2 linked regions of the Dyadobacter chenhuakuii genome follow. The protein of the gene in region 1 interacts with the protein of each later gene in a pairwise test. Links are inferred from orthologs where the notes say so. Each region holds a gene or a part of one and is shown on either strand. Other genes may lie near its edges.

Region 1 (3,311 bases):
CTATTCGATCCTGTTCCAATTTCTATTCGAAGCGGTTATGCTGAGTTTAGTCGGCGGACTGGTTGGCATATTTTTGGTATTTCTTCTATCGTTCATGCCGATGGGCTCATTGCAGATCCTGCTTACGCCGGGTAACATTATACTCGGGCTCGGCGTTTCAAGTATCATTGGTGTGTTGTCGGGAATTGTGCCCGCAATGCTCGCCGCGCGCATGGACCCGGTTATTGCCATTCGGGCAAAATAATAACTAGGAATAGTCAAACTGTTTTGCGAAGTTCGCTGATATCAATAAACTCAGAAAATTACTATTATGCGTAAATGGGTCATATTTGCCATATTTCTGGCCGTCATTTTTGGAATCCTCTATTACCTGACATTCGGCTATTACAGCGAAGGAAAACGCGGAGGTTTCATTACCAAGCTGAGCAACAAAGGATATTTATTTAAAACATACGAAGGCGAGCTGAGAATGGGCGGCCTGTACGAAGGCGACGGCACCATGAATTCTTCGGAATGGGTGTTTTCTGTAAGCGCAAAAAATAAAGATGCGATCGCTAAGCTCGAAGAAGCTATCAAAAACGGGCAGCGCGTTTCACTTACCTACGAAGAAAAATTCTTTACACTGCCCTGGAATGGTGATACCAAATATTTCGTAACCAATGTGGAAGTGCTGGAAAATGTGCGCTCAAACCAGTTGCCGCAGCCACCCCCATCCAATTTGCCTGCTCCAACGGAGATAGACACGAATAAGGTTCTTTAGGCCCTCAATCTCCTAAAGGGGACTTTCTCATCTCGTATGTAAAGTCCCCTTCAGGGGATTTAGGCAAAAAAAAGCTAGCCTCCCGCTTTCTTAGCTTTATAACCCTTCCCAACCAGCCAGTTGATCACCTTATCGCGGTGATCGCCCTGGATCTGGGCTTCCTGGTCCTTTACAGTTCCGCCGCTTCCGCAAAGCGCTTTTAGTTGTTTTCCCAAGGCTTCCATGTCTGCATTGGTGCCAATAAATCCTTTTATAATCGTAATTACTTTTCCACCGCCTTTGCGATCCAGCCAGATCCTCAGGTCCTGCTGTGCAGCGGGTAATGTATCCGGTTCGTCGGCTCCGGAATCGTTGTATTCGAAGTCAGGGTTTGTGGAATATATGACTCCTGTGCGGTTCTTTTTTGACATCAGACAATTACTCGCAGGCTCTGCGGTCTAATTTTAACTTCAATTCTCGTTGTATCAAGCTGAAACGGCTCTCCGTCGTAATGTATCATTGGCGGCACATCCGTCTCCACCACAGCCTCAGTCATATGTGCGTAATCAATGTAACGCGAAGCCTTCATTTGTTTGGTGAAAAGCTGATATGCCAGGGATGTACCATACCATTTCGGGAATGGCTTAATGGTGCAAATGTCGAGTAAACCGTCCTGCAAACTGGCCTGAGGAGCGACCCAGGCATTATTTCCAAACTGACCTGCATTGGCAAATGACAGGGAAAAAGCATGAGTCTCCACACCATTCAACCGGAAACTCTGGGGCTTATAACTCCAATACGACTGAAACGAAACATTAATGTATGTAGACAGTCCACGCTGGTGCTGCTGGCTGAACAAATGCCCTACATAAGCGTCAAAACCCATTCCGGCGGTGCAGAAAAAGGGAATTTGATTAATTTGCGCACTGTCGATGGTGATTATTTTATTCTCAAAAAGCCTTTTCAGAGAAGCTTCCAATGTAAGCGGAATGCCCAGATGACGCGCTAGGCCATTGCCCGAGCCAAGCGGAATGATGCCGATCGGCTGCTCCGTATGCACAAGCGGCTGTGCAATTTCATTGACAGTCCCATCGCCTCCTACGGCAACAATGGCGTTCCAGGGCTGTAAACCCAGGTTTTCTTTTACTAATGTTGTTGCATGCGCCCTTTCTTCTGTAAAAAGTATTTTAGCCTCCGCTCCGTTTTTTTGCGCAAATGTTTCAATAGCCCGTTTCACCTCACCGGCGTTCTTGCCAATCGAAGTGCCGGAGTTGGGATTCAGAATAAACAGATAGGAAGGCTTGTTCACAGGTCAGGCGAAGAATAGGAACAAAATGAGCAGGAAAACGACAATGAATAAGTAATAAAGCCCATCGATAAACGGATATTTCTGACGGTCAAGCTTTTTAAATATATCGTCAAACTTACTCATTCTGATATTTCTGATTTGGATTTTTTGTCTTGCAAACGCTTCCCTTGTTTCTTTCGTGTATATTTAAAATCAGGAAACGATTTACAAAAATCCGCAAAAATTATGAGAAACCGGCTCTTCACCCTCATCCTGATCACGATTTCAATGTTTGCAAAAGCACAGACTTCGAAAGACAAGGAAACCATTTACGGAACCATGAACCGCCAGATGGCCGACTGGAACCGCGGCGACATTGATTCGTTTATGAACGGTTACTGGGAATCGGACTCGCTGATGTTCGTTGGAAAGGCCGGCATAACTTATGGCTACAAAGCCACGCACGAAGGTTATTTGAAGCGCTACCCGGATCGTGCGACGATGGGAACATTAAAATTTACTTACCTGAACCTCACATTTCCAGGCAAGGACGTGGCATTTCTGGTTGGGAAGTTTCACCTGACCCGGCCCGAAAAAGGCGACATCGAAGGACATTACACATTACTCTGGAAAAAGATCAATGGCAAATGGCTTGTAGTATGCGACCACACCAGCTAAAAAAATTGCCCTGCCTTTAAAGGCAGGGCAATAGTAAGAATTGGAATGATATTAAAGTCTTTTGAAGATCAGCAGCGCATTAACAGCCGGCTTGGTTGCATCTGTCTGCGTGTTAACGACAACTGTAAGGTTCGTAGCCGTTTGTGTGATCTTAAATTCCTGGCTGGTTGTGCCTCTGCTTAATGTTAGTTTGTCACCGGCTACTTTCCATTTAGCATCAGTTCCAACGGGAACAAAAGGATCAATTGCAGAAACGGCCGTAGGGCAATCTGCTGCGGTGACAGTGTTATTGGGATTAAAAGTCAGTTTCAATTCCAGGAAACAAGGGGCAGCAGTTTGAATAAATGCCAATGCTGGAATCGTCGTTCCGGGAGTTTCAGGTGTTACAGCTGTTAATTGCCATCTTCCCACTATCGGATTTGTATCTTCCACAGGATCTGGCTCTTTTTCATCGTCTTTGCAGGCAGTCACAACGAAAGCCATTAGCAGGAATGTCAGGAGGGTTAATTTGCTTAATGCGGTGTAGATCTTCATAATCGGGCAGTAATGGTTGGTTTAGTTTAGTAACGCTAAGATTAACGTCCAAACATACTTTAAAAATGCTTT
Region 2 (3,185 bases), 2.9 Mb from region 1 along the record:
AACGGACACTACTTTTGGAACAAAAATTCGAAGGTGCCGAGGTGCCGCGCCCGCCACATTGGGGCGGTTACCGGGTGATCCCGCATTACTTCGAATTCTGGCAGGGACGGAGCAGCCGCCTTCACGACCGGCTTGTTTATAAAAAAACGGATGAAGGCAGCTGGGAAATCGAGAGATTATATCCCTGATCCTTTCTGAGGCTTTTCAGGAAGTGATTTCAAAACATATTCGCCGAGCGGCGACAGCGTATAACCTGGTTCGTGACTAATCGTCAGACCCAGGTTTTTTAGTTTTCTGACATTGGTCTTTAACCATTCCTTTTCCTTGTTCACCTTTGCTGCCAGCGCAACTGCCGGTAGTTTTGGATTATCCTGAATCGCTTTTAACACTTTGGTCGTCCATTTTCCCTGGTTGCTGAACTTGTCCAGGTTAAGGAGCTTTTCTTTCAGTGCTTCCAGCTCTTCGTTCGTAATTTCCTTTTGTTCTCTCTGACCAATGCGCGGATCAGGGCTTTCGTAGCCAAGTTCGATCCGGTAAATGGCGCCGTTCGTGACTTTTTCGAGTTCGCTCGTTACCGCTTGTGCGTTTTCATAACCGGCAAGCCTGGCATCCTCATCCGTTATTTTGGATAGTTCAGTTTCTGCAAGGTCCGTAATCTTCACTACCCCAATGCTCGTCTGGAGCAGGCTGCCTTTCCTGATCGAAAGCTTTTTCCATTTGCGGAAAGCAAGGGAAACGTTTCCGGACATGATGCCTTCGAGGTGTTTTTGTTTTATCAGCATTGTATTTTATTTAACAAAAAAGAGACTGCTATTTACAAGCAATCTCTTGATATTGAAAGTGTTATTTCTAAATTGATCAGCGTTCGTTCATCGGAACAAAATCCCTTTTCGGAGCGCCTGTGTAGATCTGACGCGGACGGCCGATCGGCTCTTTGTTCGCACGCATTTCTTTCCACTGCGCTATCCATCCCGGAAGACGGCCGATAGCGAACATTACTGTGAACATATTCGTAGGAATGCCCAATGCACGATAAATGATACCCGAATAGAAATCGACGTTTGGATAAAGTTTTCTTGATACGAAATACTCATCCTCCAAAGCCGCTTTTTCCAGTTTCTGAGCAATTTCCAGAACCGGATCATTGATGCCCAATTTATTCAAAACATCATCCGCTGCTTTCTTGATAATGCGTGCGCGCGGGTCGAAGTTTTTGTAAACCCGGTGTCCAAAACCAAACAAACGGAAGCCGCTCGATTTGTCTTTGGCCATATTGATGTATTTCTGCACGTCACCGCCATCGTTTTTAATGGCTTCCAGCATTTCAATTACTTCCTGATTTGCACCACCGTGAAGCGGGCCCCAAAGTGCGCTGATACCGGAAGATATAGAAGAATAAATGTTCGCATGCGAAGAACCAACCAGCCTAACCGTCGACGTAGAGCAGTTTTGCTCATGGTCTGCGTGCAGGATCAGCAATTTGTTCAACGCTGCCGAAACAACGGGATCCACATTGTATTTCGCTACGGGCAGCGAAAACATCATATTCAGGAAATTGGAACAATAATCCAGGTCATTCTGCGGATAATTCACCGGATGACCCTGCGATTTTTTGTAAGACCAGGTTGCTATCGTCGGCAATTTAGACAGCAAACGAATAATATGCAGCTGGGTGATCTCTTCTGAATTGGTATCAAAAGTTTCAGGATAAAAAGCACTCATCGCGCTCACCAGCGACGAAAGTACGCCCATAGGATGCGCATTTACCGGAAATCCTTCAAATATCTTGCGCATATCCTCATTCACGAGGGTGTGCGTCCTGATCGCGTGCTCGAATTCCTCAAACTCCTTCGCCGTAGGAAGCTCTCCGTAAATAAGCAGGTAAGCCACCTCCAGAAATGACGACTTTTCAGCCAGATCCTCTATCGAATAACCCCTGTAATTTAGTATCCCTTCTTCTCCATCCAGAAACGTTATAGCGCTTTTTGTTGCACCTGTATTTTTATAACCTGCATCAATTGTAATATACCCTGTCTGGTCACGTAATTTGGCAATATCTATCGCTTTCTCCTGTTCACTTCCTTCTATAATGGGGAACTCGTACTTCTTACCTTCAAGGGTTAATTCAGCTATTTGGGACATATTAATGGGAATAAAATTAAAAAGGTTAATGACAAGATATAGGTAAATCGGGTCAATTCAATCCAAAGATTTTCCGTGCTCCTGATTTACTTATCCAACAAATTAATTTTGTGTTAATTGAACGCAAGAGTAACCATTTCCTGATCCGACACAAGCCGCAATATCCTAAAAAACTGTGTACTTTCTATTATTATCCATGTTTTATTTGTGCAAAATCGGGACTGGGGCAATAATATTTCACAATTTAAAGTAAATATGATATTATTCTATTGAAGACATATATAGGCGAAAATAATGCAATTCGCAGCCGTCAAGCTTCCTTATCCTTTGTCCATTTCAGAGTCGGATCCGTCTCTACATACCTGGGCTTGCTCAGTATCTGCTTGATCAGGTAACGCCCGAACAACCCGGCCAGAATAACCGGCAGCAGGTGAGCGCCATAGATAAATGCTTTGCCTGTAATGCGATAGGAAAAGGTTGAGAACGTGAGATAAACGTAACCAAACCAAAACACCGCAATGCCCAATAACCAGCTGTAATAAATGGTAGCCGGCTTCCGGTCTGCAAACCTTCTTATCAATTCACAAAGAGCCAGCGAAATGCCCACAACGAGCAGAACCGTCAGCAAAGCCCTCGGAAAATTCCGGATGTAAACGTGCTTATAAACCATCACACCGAGCTTTCCGATCAGGTTGGGATGTGCAAGCAAGTAGGCATCGGTTACGCTCAGGACCAACAGCAGCAAAAGGCTGCTCACTTTCTTATTCATTTTATATGACGTCTTTTAGGGTAAACTACTCTTATTTCAATGCTGAATATTGCTGATAAAGCGAAGCTACGGTTGCTGCCTGCTCGTCCGCACTGCGTTCACTATCAAGCCAGTGGATATTAATGCCGTCTTTTTCCATCTTCCTGAAAAAAGTCATCTGTCGCTTTGCAAAACGGTGGATCTCCGTTTCCAGGCGCACCACCATTTCCTCGTATTGCAGTTCGCCGGTCAGATATAATGTGATCCATTTGTATTCCAATCCATAATAGATCAG

What was found.
Region 2: the proteins of NFI80_RS17785 (region 1) and NFI80_RS05830 interact in binary tests that used the Escherichia coli proteins (3 or more experiments, as listed by UniProt). The link is inferred for Dyadobacter chenhuakuii from one-to-one orthologs.

The regions. Positions count from the first base shown.
Region 1 is NZ_CP098805.1:4,293,387-4,296,697, reverse strand. What follows is about bases 110-3,090. They hold NFI80_RS17785 (diacylglycerol/lipid kinase family protein), read right to left. Parts: upstream 2,049-3,090; coding sequence 1,170-2,048; downstream 110-1,169. Other genes in these bases: NFI80_RS17775 (lipocalin-like domain-containing protein), read right to left, coding at 2,757-3,090; NFI80_RS17780 (YybH family protein), read left to right, coding at 2,274-2,705; NFI80_RS17790 (translation initiation factor), read right to left, coding at 835-1,170; NFI80_RS17795 (DUF8785 domain-containing protein), read left to right, coding at 311-760; NFI80_RS17800 (ABC transporter permease), read left to right, coding at 110-244. Also shown: more of NFI80_RS17800, read left to right, coding at 1-109; more of NFI80_RS17775, read right to left, coding at 3,091-3,239. UniProt on the Escherichia coli protein: In vitro phosphorylates phosphatidylglycerol but not diacylglycerol; the in vivo substrate is unknown.
Region 2 is NZ_CP098805.1:1,394,321-1,397,505, reverse strand. Bases 1-2,855 are described here. They hold NFI80_RS05830 (citrate synthase), read right to left. Parts: upstream 2,143-2,855; coding sequence 859-2,142; downstream 1-858. Other genes in these bases: NFI80_RS05825 (hypothetical protein), read right to left, coding at 2,453-2,855; NFI80_RS05835 (hypothetical protein), read right to left, coding at 177-782; pdxH (pyridoxamine 5'-phosphate oxidase), read left to right, coding at 1-188. In the rest of the region: more of NFI80_RS05825, read right to left, coding at 2,856-2,911; tRNA (adenosine(37)-N6)-dimethylallyltransferase MiaA, read right to left, coding at 2,943-3,185.